4 regions of the Micromonospora sp. NPDC005710 genome follow, and region 3 is predicted to be linked to each of the others. Evidence: riboswitches for the same ligand, from Rfam matches in the RefSeq annotation. Region 3 holds a riboswitch; each other region holds the start of a gene.
The links. Region 3 has a riboswitch for cyclic di-AMP ahead of ABZ406_RS16710 (NlpC/P60 family protein). Riboswitches for the same ligand answer to the same signal wherever they lie in the genome.
Positions count from the first base shown of each region.

Region 1: it holds a riboswitch for cyclic di-AMP, as region 3 does, so the genes downstream of both, ABZ406_RS07190 (C39 family peptidase) here and ABZ406_RS16710 (NlpC/P60 family protein) in region 3, are expected to answer to the same signal.
Region 2: it holds a riboswitch for cyclic di-AMP, as region 3 does, so the genes downstream of both, ABZ406_RS12010 (hypothetical protein) here and ABZ406_RS16710 (NlpC/P60 family protein) in region 3, are expected to answer to the same signal.
Region 4: it holds a riboswitch for cyclic di-AMP, as region 3 does, so the genes downstream of both, ABZ406_RS11110 (hypothetical protein) here and ABZ406_RS16710 (NlpC/P60 family protein) in region 3, are expected to answer to the same signal.

Region 1 is NZ_JBEXYP010000004.1:155,587-159,059, reverse strand. Features, by position in the region: gene ABZ406_RS07195 (alpha/beta fold hydrolase) at 1-613, opposite strand, end outside; gene ABZ406_RS07190 (C39 family peptidase) at 737-1,585, opposite strand; cyclic di-AMP (ydaO/yuaA leader) riboswitch at 1,818-1,959, opposite strand; gene ABZ406_RS07185 (hypothetical protein) at 2,244-3,014, opposite strand; gene ABZ406_RS07180 (hypothetical protein) at 3,147-3,473, opposite strand, start outside.
Region 2 is NZ_JBEXYP010000007.1:120,392-123,864, reverse strand. Features, by position in the region: gene ABZ406_RS12020 (AAA family ATPase) at 1-37, shown strand, start outside; gene ABZ406_RS12015 (cation diffusion facilitator family transporter) at 144-1,061, shown strand; cyclic di-AMP (ydaO/yuaA leader) riboswitch at 1,179-1,310, shown strand; gene ABZ406_RS12010 (hypothetical protein) at 1,367-2,380, shown strand; gene ABZ406_RS12005 (hypothetical protein) at 2,523-3,032, shown strand; gene ABZ406_RS12000 (SRPBCC family protein) at 3,170-3,473, opposite strand, start outside.
Region 3 is NZ_JBEXYP010000011.1:22,040-25,512, reverse strand. Features, by position in the region: gene ABZ406_RS16715 (N-acetylmuramoyl-L-alanine amidase) at 1-918, opposite strand, end outside; cyclic di-AMP (ydaO/yuaA leader) riboswitch at 1,154-1,289, shown strand; gene ABZ406_RS16710 (NlpC/P60 family protein) at 1,303-2,343, shown strand; gene dcd (dCTP deaminase) at 2,449-3,027, opposite strand; gene ABZ406_RS16700 (pyridoxamine 5'-phosphate oxidase family protein) at 3,127-3,473, shown strand, end outside.
Region 4 is NZ_JBEXYP010000006.1:241,847-245,319, forward strand. Features, by position in the region: gene ABZ406_RS11100 (metal-sensitive transcriptional regulator) at 1-32, shown strand, start outside; gene ABZ406_RS11105 (YibE/F family protein) at 331-1,701, shown strand; cyclic di-AMP (ydaO/yuaA leader) riboswitch at 1,868-1,998, shown strand; gene ABZ406_RS11110 (hypothetical protein) at 2,003-3,022, shown strand; gene ABZ406_RS11115 (carbonic anhydrase) at 3,080-3,473, opposite strand, start outside.

The sequences.
Region 1 (3,473 bases), on a different contig from region 3:
CCCCGCGTGCCAGCACCACCGGCACGTCGGTCGCCGCCAGCAGCGCGGCCAGGTCGGGCTCGCCGACGGCGAAGGCTCCCGGGTCCATGGCGAGGCGCCACCGGCCGTCGACCTGACGCAGCCCGGCGTCGACCACCGGGTGGTCCGGCGACACCAGGCCGGCCAGTCCGGCGACGCGCAGGTGGCGGCGGGCCGCCTCGCTGCGGCTGGCGAACCAGCTCACCGGGCGGGCGGCGACCTCGGCGGCGCGGGCCAGCTCAGCGGGTGACCAGGCCGTCTTGATGCCCAGCCCGACCACCGCGTCCACTGGCGTTCCGGTATCGCGGGCGGCCAGCGCCAGGCCGACCACCCCACCCAGCGAGTGCCCGAGCACCACCAGCCGGTCGTCGGGGGCGAGGGCCTGGGCGATCTGCCGAGCGAAGCCCGCGAAGGAGTACGACGGCAGGGGCTGCGCCCAGCCGTGGCCGGCGAGGTCCGGTGCCAGCCACCGCCCGGGCCAGTGCTGCTCAAGGTACGGAGCCCACGGCAACCACACGTCCCCGGTCGCGCCCATGCCGTGCAGCAGCAGCAGGACCGGCCCACGGCCGGCGGGACCACCCGTCTTCTCCACCACTGTCGCAGTCTTCCACGGTTCACGACCCGGTACGAGAGCCGTGGACGGCGGGCCGCGCGGACAGACGCCGCGGGCGCCGGCCCCTTGTGGGAGACGGCGCCCGCGGCGGTCAGGGTGCCTGGGTCAGGCGGAGTAGCCCCGGCTGGCGATCCAGTTGGCCAGGTCGATCGTGGTGATCCAGTACGACGGGTCGCTCGGGTTCGCCGAGTCGGCGATCCGCACGGTGCGACCGTTGTCCTTGTAGCCGACGACGGCGATGTAGTGCCCGCCGCCGTAGGAGTGCCAGCTGCCGTCGGTGTCGGTGGCGTCTCCGACGACGTTGGCCACCACGCCACGGCCGTCGGTGATGGCAGTCACCACGTCGGCCTGGAGGCGGTCCATCTGGGCGGAGCTGGGTGCGCCGAGGAACATCCGGGTCCGGTACGGGGAGCCCTTCACCTCGGCGTTGAGCACCCGGGTGGTGTCCTCGGCCGAGTTGGTGCCCATCTCGGTGGTGCCGAGTTCGGCGCCGAGTTCCTCCTGGGTGCGGTCGATCCCGCTCGCGCTGAGCGCGTTGCGGGTGGCCGCCGGCCCGCAGTTGTAGTAGGTGTTCTGCGCCTCGTAGTCGTAGTCGAGCACCTTGGTCGCGGGGGGCTTCGGCGGCGTCGGCTTACGGGTGAGGTCCGGGTTGCTCTTGGCCTTGGCGGCGGGCGAGGCGGCGGTGGTGGTCGGGGCGGCGGTGGTCGGCGCGGCGCTGGCCGACGGGGACGCGTCAGTCACCTCGCCCTGGGAGGCGGCGACGTCGCTGCGCATCTCGGCGACGGTGGTCGCGGGGCGGTGGCCGGCCGGGGCGTCGTCGGCGGTGGTGAGCAGGGCGCCGGTGGTGGTGGCGATGGCGAGGGCCGCGGCGGAGGCGGCAACGATCTGGTACGGGCGCTCGGTGGCGAGGCGGCGGAGCTGGCGCTTCACTGTGTGCTTCACGGGGTCCTCCACGGATCGGGGGGTGAGCGGCACACCGGGGCCGGACCGGTATCCGGGCAGGCGCCAGCGCGCGGACAGTGGTCCGCGGATGGTGAACCGCTCAGGGGAACGCCCGGCGCGGCCGGGCGGGTAAGGCGATGACCCGGGGGTCAGCTCACCGTCGTGTGACGAATGAGCGGGTGCACCGCCGCGCCGTGGAGGCGAGGGAACAGCCGAGGGGTGGAAAGGTGCTGCACGAGGATGGGACTCCTTCCGACACCGCCTACCGGGTTAGCTGACGGATTCGGGCGGGAAGATCGCCCTACCGCGGGCCGTGGCTCGCGGATTCACCCCGGACTTACTGATGGGTCCCCGGTTCGTTGATCACGATTGAGCGGGTCGGCGCGGCGTCGCGTCTTGCGATCGGTTACCGCACCGGACGGGACGACACTACTGGCCTCTCCACGCCCTGCCAAGCCAGGTTCACCTGCGTAAACCCCAATTGACGCGACAATTTCTGCGCGTATTGCCGATGATGTGACTCGATGGGACAACCGGTTACGGTGGCGCCTGTGGTCGACAACCGGACAGGCCGCGAAGAAGGCGACCATAATCGCGAGAACAATGCCACCGATCGCGTCGACCGTCCGATTCCGCTATTGGGTGAGCGGCCTCACATCACAGATCGGGCTCAACTCACCCGGGCCGGGAGCCACCGTGTCACGACGGCGGGTCGCATCGCCCGGGCCACCGACCGGCGAGCGGGCAGCGGGGTCGGGCGCAGGCGGGCCGCCGCCGCGTACGCCTCCTCGGCGAGAGTGCGAGCCGACTCGGCGGCCAACTCCGCGTCGCGCCAGACGGCCCGTTCACGGGCGGCGGCCACCTGGTAGTCGGCCCGCCGCGCGTCCCGGACCACCCGGCTGATCAGCACCTCCTGCTCGACCGGGTGTCGCCGGGGATCCCAACCGCGCCGGTGTCCGAACACGTCGCCGAGCTGGGCCATGGTGAGGTCGCCCCGCCAGTACGCCGCCATCGCCGCGCGGTGCAGGTAGCGTTCCCGGGCGGCGTACTCGGTGGGGGTGTGCGGGGTCTGCGGGGTGGGCACCGCCCCGGCCCCCGCGAAGCGACGCGCGACGGCGTCCGCCTCGTCGTACCCGGCCCAGGCCCTCTCCAGTTGCTCCTGAGCGGTCAGCCAGGCGGCGCGTCGGCGCCGGGCGGTGGTGGCCGCGCCGGCCGCGGCCACCGCCACCTCCTCGGCGTAGCGGCGCCTGTCGACGGCCTCGGCGGCGGCCACCTCCCGGGCGGTGGGCTCGGCCGGGGGCGGATCGTCGGTGGGCCGTTCCCGTTCGGGGCGGGCGGCCAGCACGGTGAGCAGACCCAGGGTCAGCAGGAACAGCGTCGACCAGATGGCGGCGGCCTGCGGCACCTCGGTCACGAACTGGTAGAAGACGACGGTCTCCATGGTCGGCACCTCGGGGAGAGAGCAGTGCGATGGGAGCCGCGCCGGCTCGCGGGCCACTGTGGGCCACGGGGCGGCGGGGTGGGAAGCAGGTCTGTCGACGGGGCGCGGTGAGGGGACTGTCGTCCCGGTGGCTCAGCGCGCCGGTGGGGCCCGGGAAGCCCGATTGCTCGCCGCGTGGACGAGGGGCAGCCGGTCCGGCCCGGCCGAGCGGACCGGCAGCACGCCGGCCGCGACGACGCCCTGGTCGCCGGGACGAGCCACCGGCGCGTCGACCGAGCATGCCGCAGCCGACCGTTCGGCGGCCTCGGGCGGTGTCGCCGAGCGCGCCGCACGGTGCGACCCCACCTGCCGGCAGGAGGCTGCCGACGACCCGGCGGCGTCGAAGGCCGGCACCGCCTGCGACGTCGGCACCGGGCTGGGCGTCGACGTGGCGGCCGTGGCCGGGCCTGCGCCGAGCGC
Region 2 (3,473 bases), on a different contig from region 3:
CACCCAGCGGCTCACCACCATCGACCCGACCGGCTGACGTCTGCGGACTGCCGCCGGCCGGGAGCGCTGCTCGCACACTTGCACACATAGCGATGTGAACATACATTTGACCGGGTCCCGACCAGCGGCGGAAGGTGGTTCTCGTGGGAGCAGGTCATGACCACCACCACGGGTCCGTCGCCAATGCCGCACACCAGCACCGAGGTCGACTCTGGGCGGCGTTCGGGCTGCTCGCCACCCTGATGGTGGTCGAGGCGGTGGCCGCCCTGCACACCGGCTCACTCGCCCTGCTCTCCGACGCCGGGCACATGTTCACCGACGTGCTCGGCATCGGGATGGCGCTCGCCGCGATCACGGCGACCCGGCGGGCCACCGGCGACCCGCAGCGCACCTTCGGGCTCTACCGACTCGAGGTGCTCGCCGCGCTGGCAAACGCCGTCCTGCTCTCCGGCGTCGCGATCTACGTCGTGATCGAGGCGATCCGCCGCTTCGGCGACCCGCACCAGGTCATCACCGGCCCGATGCTCGTGGTCGCCGTGCTCGGCCTGCTCGCGAACGTCACCGCCTTCGCCCTCCTGCGTGCCGGGGCCCGGGAAAGCATCAACCTCCAGGGCGCCTACCTGGAAGTGCTCGGCGACCTGCTCGGCTCGCTCGGCGTCATCGGCGCGGCACTGCTCATCACCGTCACCGACTGGTGGTGGGCCGACCCCCTCGTCGCAGTCGCCATCGGCGTGTTCATCCTGCCGCGCACCTGGCGGCTGGCCCGCGCCGCCGTCCGCATCCTCGTGCAGGCCGCCCCGGAACACCTCCAGGTCACCGCCGTGCACGACCGACTGGCCGCCGTTCCCGGTGTCGTCGAGGTGCATGACCTGCACGTCTGGACACTCACCTCCGGCATGGACGTGGCCTCCGCACACCTGACCATGGCACCCGGCGCGGAGGTCGGCGCGGTGCTCACCGCAGCGCGTACCGCGCTGCACGACGACTTCCGCATCGAGCACGCCACCCTGCAGATCGAGCCCGGGGCCGCCTCCGGCGCGTGCGGCTCCATCGAATGGTGACCTGGCCGTCATTTTCTGTCATGACGCACGCACCGTCCGTCACATTGGCTGCAGCCGCCCCACCGGCACCGGTAGGCTCGGTTCCGACCTCCACCAGGAGGCGCCTCCCGGCGCCGGTGGTGGTCGCCGCCTAATCGCCCTCCTGGGCGAACCGGGGAACCATGTTCCTGGGGTGTATCCGCGTCAGCGGTAGGGATCTTCCGTCCCGAACCCGTCAGCTAACCCGGTCGGCGGCTGACGGAAGGACATGCGCAGTGGCACCAGCACGACCACCCGCCGCCCGACTGGCGGCCCTGATCGTCGCGATGTTCACCCTCGGCGTCGCGATGCCGGCCGGCACCGCCTCGGCCGCTCCCCCGACCGGCCTGCGAGCCGCCGCACCCGACTCCGACGAGGAGGGCGGCACCCCGGCGTTGCGCGCCCAACTCGAGGCGGCCAGCAAGGGCTACCTGGACGCGAAGCGCGCCCTGGACACGTCCGTACGACGGCAGCAGGAACTCGCCACCCAACTGAAGACCATCGAGGTCGAGATCGAGCAGCGCAACGGCAAGGTCGGCGAGATCGCCGAGGTGGCGTACCGCACCGGCCGGCTCGGCGCGATGTCGGCGCTGCTCAACAGCAACACCCCGGAAGGCTTCATGGACCGCGCAGCCGCGCTGGACGCCGTGGCCGCCAACGAGGACCGGGTGCTGCGCGACCTGCTGGCCAGCAAGGACAAGGCCAACCGCACCCGGGTCGCCCTGAACGGCGAGATCAACGAGCAGCGCAAGCAGGTAGCGGTGATGGCCAAACGCAAGGACCAGGCCGAGCGGGCCCTGACCGTGGCCACCACACCCAAGCCGCAGACCACCGCCGACGCCGGCTCCAACCGGGGCACCTCCAGCGCCAACGCGAAGGCGGCGCCGCGCAACTCCGACGGCTCCTGGCCGTCCGAGTCGTGCAGCGTCAACGACCCCACGCCGGCCAGCGGCTGCATCACCCCGCGCACCCTGCACGCGCTCAACCAGGCCAAGGCCGCCGGCTTCACCAGGTACGTCTCGTGCCACCGCCCGAGCGGCTCCGGTGAACATCCGAAAGGCCGGGCCTGCGACTTCGCCGCCCAGAAGAACGGCTTCGGCGGAAACGCCACCGGCGGCGACAAGACGTACGGCAACAACCTGGCCGCGTACTTCATCCGCAACGCCGACCGGCTCGCCGTGCTCTACGTGATCTGGTACAGGCAGATCTGGCTGCCCAGCAGCGGGTGGAAGTCGTACAGCGGGGCGCACGGAACCCCGTCGACCGATCACACGAACCACGTACACCTGTCGGTCTACTGACCCACGCGTCGTGATGCCTGTGAGTCATCGTGATGACTCACAGGCATCACCTGCGTCCGGGAAGGGACTACGTCGCCGGGCGTACCCCTGATGTCGTCGCTCGTCGGACGACCCGGCAAGGGCCGGCGGGCAGCATCGCGGTATGCCTCGGATCCGACCCACCACCCGCAAGGCGCTGCTCACACTGCACCTCGTCACCTCGCTCGGCTGGCTGGGCGCCGACCTGGTGCTGCTCACCCTCGGCATCGCCGTCCAGCGGGGCGCCGACCCGGCGGTGGTCTATCCGGTGACCGCCCTGGTCGGCACCGTGCTGTTCGCGCCGCTGAGCGTCCTGGTCTGGCTGATCGGCGTCGCCAGTTCGCTGCTCACCCCGTGGGGCCTGCTGCGCCACCGCTGGGTGCTGGTGAAACTCGTACTCACCACGGTGATGGTCGGGCTGGTGCTGTTCCTGCTCACCCCGAACCTGCGCCACGCCGGAGCGGTCGGTGCCGCCCTGCCCGCACGCGAGCGCGCCGACCTGGTCATCGCGCCGGCGGTGTCGACCAGCCTGATGATCATCGCGACGGTGCTGTCCACGTACAAGCCGTGGGGCCGGCGCACCACCGCTCGAACCGCCCGCCCGAGCCGTTATCGCGCCTCAGCAAAGATCTAGCGGCACCCCGCCCTGCCCCGCCCCGCGCGACTCGTCGATCTTGCACTTACTGTGCCGACATTTGGGGCATCCCTCGGATATCGACAACCGAGACTGCAAGATCGGCGGCAGCGGGCGGGGTGGGGTTCGGGGGTGGGTTAGGGGTGGGGGGGATTGTTGGGGCGGTCGAGGGCCGCGCCCAGCCGGGTGGCGAGGGCTAGGTGAGCGGCCCGGGCCTGGCGGAACGCGTAGCGGAACAGCGGCGTCGGCGCGGTCAGGGTGATCTCGACATCGATGCGGACCAGGCCGTCCGCCTCGGCGTGCAGTCGGGTGTGGTTGCGCACTGTCGTGGCCGGCCACTGGCGGGCCACCATGACGATCTCGTCGGCCTCGCTGACCAGCACGTCCGCGTGGTAGGTGGTCCGGAAGCGCAGCGGACCGGCCGCCAACCTGTCGTTGATC
Region 3 (3,473 bases):
CGTCGCCCAACTCGCCTCGGTGTCGTGGATGACTATGTACTCGATCTTCTGCCGCGCGGGTCGGTCGGAGAGGTCGTGGTTGCCGTAGTCCCCGTCACCGAACGCCTCGTAGGGCGCCGGGATCCACTCGCAGGAGATGGTGAGCGGGCACTCCACCCCGTCCGGGCGGGCCAGCCGGCGCAGGCCCAGCCGGTCCAACCAGGAACGCTCGGGCCGCACCGACTGGGCCGGCAGGCTGACCCGCTGGCCATCGTCGGTCGTCCGGGACTGGCCCGCGCCGATGGTGGTGAAGACCTCGTCGGCGAAGGCCGCCGCGGCGTCGGCGCTGTCCGCGCCCGAGTAACGGGCCACCGCGCCGTACCAGGCCGCCGGGTCGGTGCCGGTGCCGACCGGCGCACCCAGATCCCTCTGGTACGCGCTCAGCAGCGCGGCGCCGCCCCGGATGTTGAGGCCCGCGTCGGTGCGCAGTGCCTCGGCGGTGACACCGGTCAGTGCGGCGGCGGCGTCCACGGTCTGCAACGCGGCGGTGGACGGGGCGGGCGCCTCGACCGGCTGCGGCGCGGGCACCAGGGCGGGCCGGGAGTCGTCCCCGCGGGGGTCCTCGGCCCCGGAGTCGTGGTGACCCCCCGCCGGAAGCGCGGCCACGTGCCGCGCGTCGGTCAGGTGCATCGGGCCGTAGCCGCCACTGGTGCTCGGTGTGCCGGCGTTGGTGTCCCAGCGCGACTCCAGGTAGGAGACGCCGAGCAGTACGACGCTCGGTACGCCGTAGTCGCCAGCCGCGGCGGCGTACTGCTGCTGGCGGTCGGTGCTGGGCGCGGCGGCGGCCGGGCCGACGGAGAGTGGCACAGTGGTCGAGGCGGCGACGACGGTGGCGACGAGCAGTGCCCGCCAGCCGGTCGACAGGGTTGGATGGTGCATCGAACCCCCTAGATTCTTGCGGAGTGAGTTCAGGTCACCATCGCGCCGTCCGGGAGGTCGCGTCAATACCTTTCCATCTATCGAAGCCTGTGGAAAGAATTCTTCACACACTGTCGGTGACCTCGCCCGATCGGTACGGAGTGTCACCGCCACACGGGTTGCGGATCGGTAACAGGCGTCTCTACTCTGGTCATTCGTCGGCCCGACATCAGCTCCGCCCAGCCCGGGCGGTAACGGACCGACACCGCCGAGTCGTTTCCGAGCGAACCGGGGACCCAGGTCCCTCGGGGTGAATCCGCAGCCACTGCGGTAGGGCGCCGACTTCCCGCCCGAACCCGTCAGCTAACCCGGTAGGCGGTCAGGAAGAAGGAGTACGGAACCCCGGTGGCACTCCATGCCCCGCGGCCGTCGTCCGAGCGGTCGGCATCAGCCGCTCCGGCGTCGACAGTGCCGCGCCCACGCTGGTCCCGCTTCACCACCGCACTCGCCGCGCTGGCCGGCATCGCCGTCGTCCTGACCGGCAGCGCCACGGCGGCCCACGCCGACCCTTCCGTCGCCGAGATCGAGCGCCAGATCGACGCCGACTGGAACAAGCTCGAACCGATCATCGAACGGCACAACGCCACCCGCACCGACCTCGCCGCGAAGCGCAAGCAGGCCGACGCGCTGGCCGCCCGGATCACCCCGCTGGAGCGTCAGGTCGACGCCGCGATGGACAAGGTCAGCGCCCTGGCGGTACGCGCCTACAAGGGCGAGAACGTCTCCACTGTCAACGCGGTGCTGGGCAGTCGGTCGCCCAGCGAGGTCGTCGGCCAGCTCGAAATGCTCGACCGCTTCGCGCACAACCAGCAGAAGGACGTACGCGAGGTCGCCGACCTCCGTGACCAGCTGGCTGCGCAGAAGGCGCCGCTGGACGAGATGGTGGCGCAACTGACCCGCACCGAAACTCAGCTCGCGGCGAAGAAGAAGCAGATCAACGAAGAGATCGACCGCCTGCAGAAGCTGCGCCTCAAGGTGTACGGCAACGGCGGCGGTGGTCCACTGCGTCCGGCACCCTGCCCGGGCAGCTACCCCGGCGGCGCCGCGGGCACCGCTGTCAAGTTCGCCTGCGCGCAGATCGGCAAGCCCTACGTCTGGGGTGCCGAGGGCCCGAACTCGTACGACTGCTCCGGCCTGATGCTGGCCGCCTGGGCGAAGGCCGGCGTGTCGCTGCCGCACAACGCCGCCGCGCAGAGCCGCGTCACCAAGAACGTCAGCAGGGGAGACCTGCGCCCCGGCGACCTGGTCTTCTACTACAGCGACATCCACCACGTCGGTATGTACGTCGGCGGCGGCTGGGTGGTGCACGCATCGCAGGCCGGTCAACCGGTCAAGATGAAGAAGGTCGACGACGGCCCGATCCACAGCTACGGCCGCCCAGGCTGACCCCGGGTGACCGAGGGGCCCGTCGCGATCACGTTCGCGGCGGGCCCTCGTCGTCCTGGTCTCAGCGGGGTCGGTCTCAGCGGCTCGGTCTCAGGGGGGTGGGTCTCAGCGGGTGGGCCAGGTGCGCCAGTGCTGCCAGGCGCGGCTGGGCGTCGGCCCCCGCTGGCCCTGGTAGCGCGAGCCGTAGACCACCGAGCCGTACGGGTGCTCGGCCGGCGAGGAGAGCCGGAAGATGCACAGCTGCCCGATCTTCATGCCCGGCCAGAGCGTGATCGGCAGGTTCGCCACGTTCGAGAGCTCCAGCGTCACGTGACCGGAGAAGCCCGGGTCGATGAAACCGGCGGTGGAGTGCGTGAGCAACCCGAGTCGGCCCAGGGAGCTCTTGCCCTCCAGCCGGCCGGCGAGCTGGTCACCGAGCGAGATGACCTCCAGCGTCGAGGCGAGCACGAACTCCCCCGGGTGCAGGACGAACGGCTCGCCATCGGGGACCTCGACCACCGACGTCAGGTCGTCCTGCTGCATCGCGGGGTCGATGTGGGTGTAGAGGTGGTTGTTGAAGACCCGGAACAGCCGATCGAGCCGGACGTCGATGCTGGACGGTTGCACCAGGGTGGGCTCGAACGGCTCCAGGCCCAGCGTGCCGGCCTTGATCTCGGAGACCAGGTCGCGGTCGGAGAGCAGCATCGGACCACCATAGCCGCGCCGCCAAAAGTGGCCGGATTCGGTGCTGGTGACCAGCGCGTCGAGGTCGCTGCTCGTACATTTGTTCGATAGAATGCCCGCATGGCTTCCTGGTCCGAATTCGCCGCCGACGAGCCCCGACTCGCCGACGGGATCCGCGTTCTCCTCCAGCAGTACGGGCCGGGCTTCGGCTATCTGGCCACGGTCCGTGCCGACGGCGGGCCCCGCGTCCATCCGGTCTCCCCGGTCATCACCCCCGCGGGGCTGTTCTGCTTCATCATCGACTCGCCCAAGCGCCGCGACCTCGAACGTGACGGCCGTTACGCGCTGCACTCGTTCCCGGCGGAGGAGAGCGACGACGAGGCGTACGTGGCGGGTCACGCCCGCCCGGTGACCGATCCGGTCCAGGTGGCGCTCCTGGCGCAGAGCGCCCGGGCCGAGCCGCAGGT
Region 4 (3,473 bases), on a different contig from region 3:
CGGCGGTCGGTCGGCTCATGAAGCGCGGCTGACCGCCCGGGCCGCCACGCGGTCGGTGCGGGTACCCGACACTCCGCCACGACCGGCGACCCCCAGGTCGGCTGGTTAGCATCTCCCACGATGACCTCCCGTATGCCGCCGCACAGCCGGGCACCGGCGCCCCCACGCCATGGCGTCGCCCCCGGCCGACCCGGCTGGGCACTGACCGTCCGTGATCAATGGGCCATCAGGCAGCGATCCGACCCACCGTTCGCCGCGTTTCCACAGCGACCGGTGAACCGTCCGGCCCGCTGACCCGTACCCCGCACCGGATCGTTGGGAGTTTCCACCTTGGCCGCCGACCACAGTCATCCCGCGCCGTCCGCCCCACCACGGGTGCGACGGATCCTCGTCGTGACCGTGGTCCCCCTCTTCGTCGCCACAGTGCTCGCGGCAGTGCTGCTGTGGCCGCGCGGCGGGGCACCGCAGACCGACGGTGGTGCGGACGTGCCGCGCTACCCCGGCACTGTCACCCGGGTGGTGAGCGAGCCGTGCCCGCCGGCGCCGTCCGCACCCGAGGGCACCCCGAGGATCGGCGACGGCCGGTGCGGCACCGTCGACGTCCGGGTGGACGACGGACCAACCGCCGGCCAACAGGTACGCACACCGGTGCCCGACGGACCGGGCGCACCGCGGGTCGCCGTCGGCGACGAGGTCATCCTGGTCGAGCTGACCGACCCCACCGACCCGACCACGAGCAACTGGAACATCGCCGAGCACCAACGCGGCACCCCGATGGTGTGGCTTGCGGTGGTCTTCGCGGCAGCGATCGTCGCGTTCGGCAGGTGGCGAGGTCTGGCCGCGCTCGCCGGCCTGGCCGCCAGCTTCGCCATCCTGCTCACGTTCGTGCTGCCGGGCATCAGCGCCGGCCGGTCACCACTGCTGGTGGCGGTGGTGGGCGCGGCTCTGATCATGTTCGTGGTGCTCTACCTGACGCACGGGGTCACCGCACAGACCTCGGTCGCGGTGCTCGGCACCCTGGGCAGCCTGGTGCTGACCGGTGTGCTCGCCACCATCGCCACTGCCGCGACCCACCTCACCGGCTTCGGCAGCGAGGACGCCACCACCCTGTCGATGTTCCAGGGCGACGTGGACCTGCACGGCCTGCTGCTCGCCGGCATCATCATCGGATCACTCGGGGTGCTGGACGACGTGACAGTCACCCAGGCGGCGACAGTCACCGAGCTGGCGAACGCCAACCCCGGGCTGACCCGGTTGCAGCTGTACCGGGCGGCCACCCGGGTCGGCCGCGCGCACATCGCCTCCACTGTCAACACCATCGTGCTGGCGTACGCCGGCGCGTCGCTGCCCCTGCTGCTCCTGCTCACCGCCGACTCGCGGCCGATCGGGCAGATCCTGACGAGTGAATTCCTCGCACAGGAGATCGTCCGCAGCGCTGTCGCCACCCTCGGTCTGATCGCCGCCGTACCACTGACGACCGGACTGGCCGCCGTGGTGACCGCCGCCGGTCGGATCGATGCCGCACCGTCCGTCGACGCTCCCGCGCCCCGGCCCCAGCCGGACCGCACCGAGGCACTCGCCGCACTCAGCTCACCGCGCACGACCGGCTCCGACGAGCCGGGCCGGACGCGGACCGCACCCCCACCCGAGGCCACCGACAGGTGGCCGGAGTCGAACAGGAGCACGGATACGGCATGGTGACACTCCTCAGCGTGACCAGATCGGGCATCCACCCTGAGAACCGCGTCACTGGTCACTCAACGCTATGGCGAAATGACGCTTTTGGTCGGCATCCAGGCGTAGCTGACCCGGTCGACTCTCGGGTAACCTCGCTGCCGGTCACCGATGAAGGCGCGAAGCGGCGCCTGCGGTGCCACCGCCCAATCGCCAACCGGCGAGCCGGGGACCCAGGTACCTGGGGTGAATCCGCGTCAGCGGTAGGGGCCACTTCCGCCCCGAACCCGTCAGCTAACCCGGTCGGCGGTCGACGGAAGGGAACATTGTGACGGCACCCCTACGCCGCTGGATGACACCCGTGGTGGCCGCGATCGCCGCACTCACAGTGCTCGCCGGGCCGCTCCCGGCGCACGCCGCCCCGACGAACCCCACACCGTCCGGGCATGAGGAGGACGGCGAGCCCAAGCTACTCAACGACGTCATCGAACAGGCCAACCGCGACTACTCCGCCGCCAAGTCCAAGTTGGACAAGTCCAAGAAGCGGCAGGGCGAGTTGGCGGCGGAGGTCAACCGGGCCAAGGCCGACCTGGACGCGTTGGCCCCGCAGGTCGGGCAGATCGCCGCCCAGGCGTACCGGACCGGCCGGATCGGCGCGGTCGCGATGCTGCTGGAGAGCGATGCGCCCGACTCGTTCGTTCAACGCGCCGGGATGCTCGACGAGATGAACATGGTCAACGAGAAGAAGCTCGCCGAGGTCAACGTCGTGAAGGCCCGCGCCGAGCAGGCCAAGTTGGCGCTCGACACCGAGGTCCGCGAGCAGCAGAAGCAGACCGCCCTGATGGCCAAGCGGAAGAGCGAGGCCGACAAGGCGCTCTCCCTCGTCGGCGGGAAGGGCTTCACCGGCGGCCTGGTGGACGCCACCTCCAAGGTCGCGAAGATCGGCCCGGGTCGCAGTGCCGACGGTGACTGGAAGCCCCAGTCGTGCAGCGAGAACGACCCCACCACGTCCGGCTGCGTCACGCCGCGCACGCTGCACGCGTACAAGGAGGTCAAGGCGGCCGGCTTCAACCGGTTCGTCGGCTGCTACCGCTCCGGCGGGCCGTGGGAGCACCCGAAGGGCCGCGCCTGCGACTGGTCGCTCCAGAAGAGCGGCTTCGCCCCCTGGCACAACGTGGACACCCGGACGTACGGCAACAACGTGGCCGCGTTCCTCATCCGTAACGCCGACCGGCTCGGCATCTACTACGTGATCTGGAACCGGCAGATCTGGTTCCCGGCCACCGGCTGGAGTTCGTACAGCGGGCCGTCGAACCACACCGACCACGTGCACATGTCGCTGCTCTGACCCCGCACGATTCCCGTCGAGGGCCGTTCCGCGTCACGCGGAGCGGCCCTCGTCGCGTCAGACGGTGGCCGGCGCGGCCGGGTCGGTGGACCCGGTCGGCGTGTCGAGCGTCGCGAAGCCAGCCGGCACGGCGGCCACCGGGCGCACCGCTCCGGCGGCCAGCCGGTAGGACACCCCCACCACCGCGCACCGCCCCTGCGCCACCTCGTCGGCCAGCACCGGGGACTGGCTGAGCAACGTCTCGACGGTCTGCGCGATGTGGATGTCGACGATGCCGTCGATGTCGTCCACGCCTTCGGCCTCGGCCCGGCGCAGGCTGGGCAGCACAGCGTCGACCACCGCGCGCAGATGGCCACTGGGTGCGGTACCGGTCGAGGCGGACTCCCGGGCCGCCTGCACCGCACCACACGAGTCGTGGCCGAGCACCACCACGAGCGGGGTGCCGAGCACT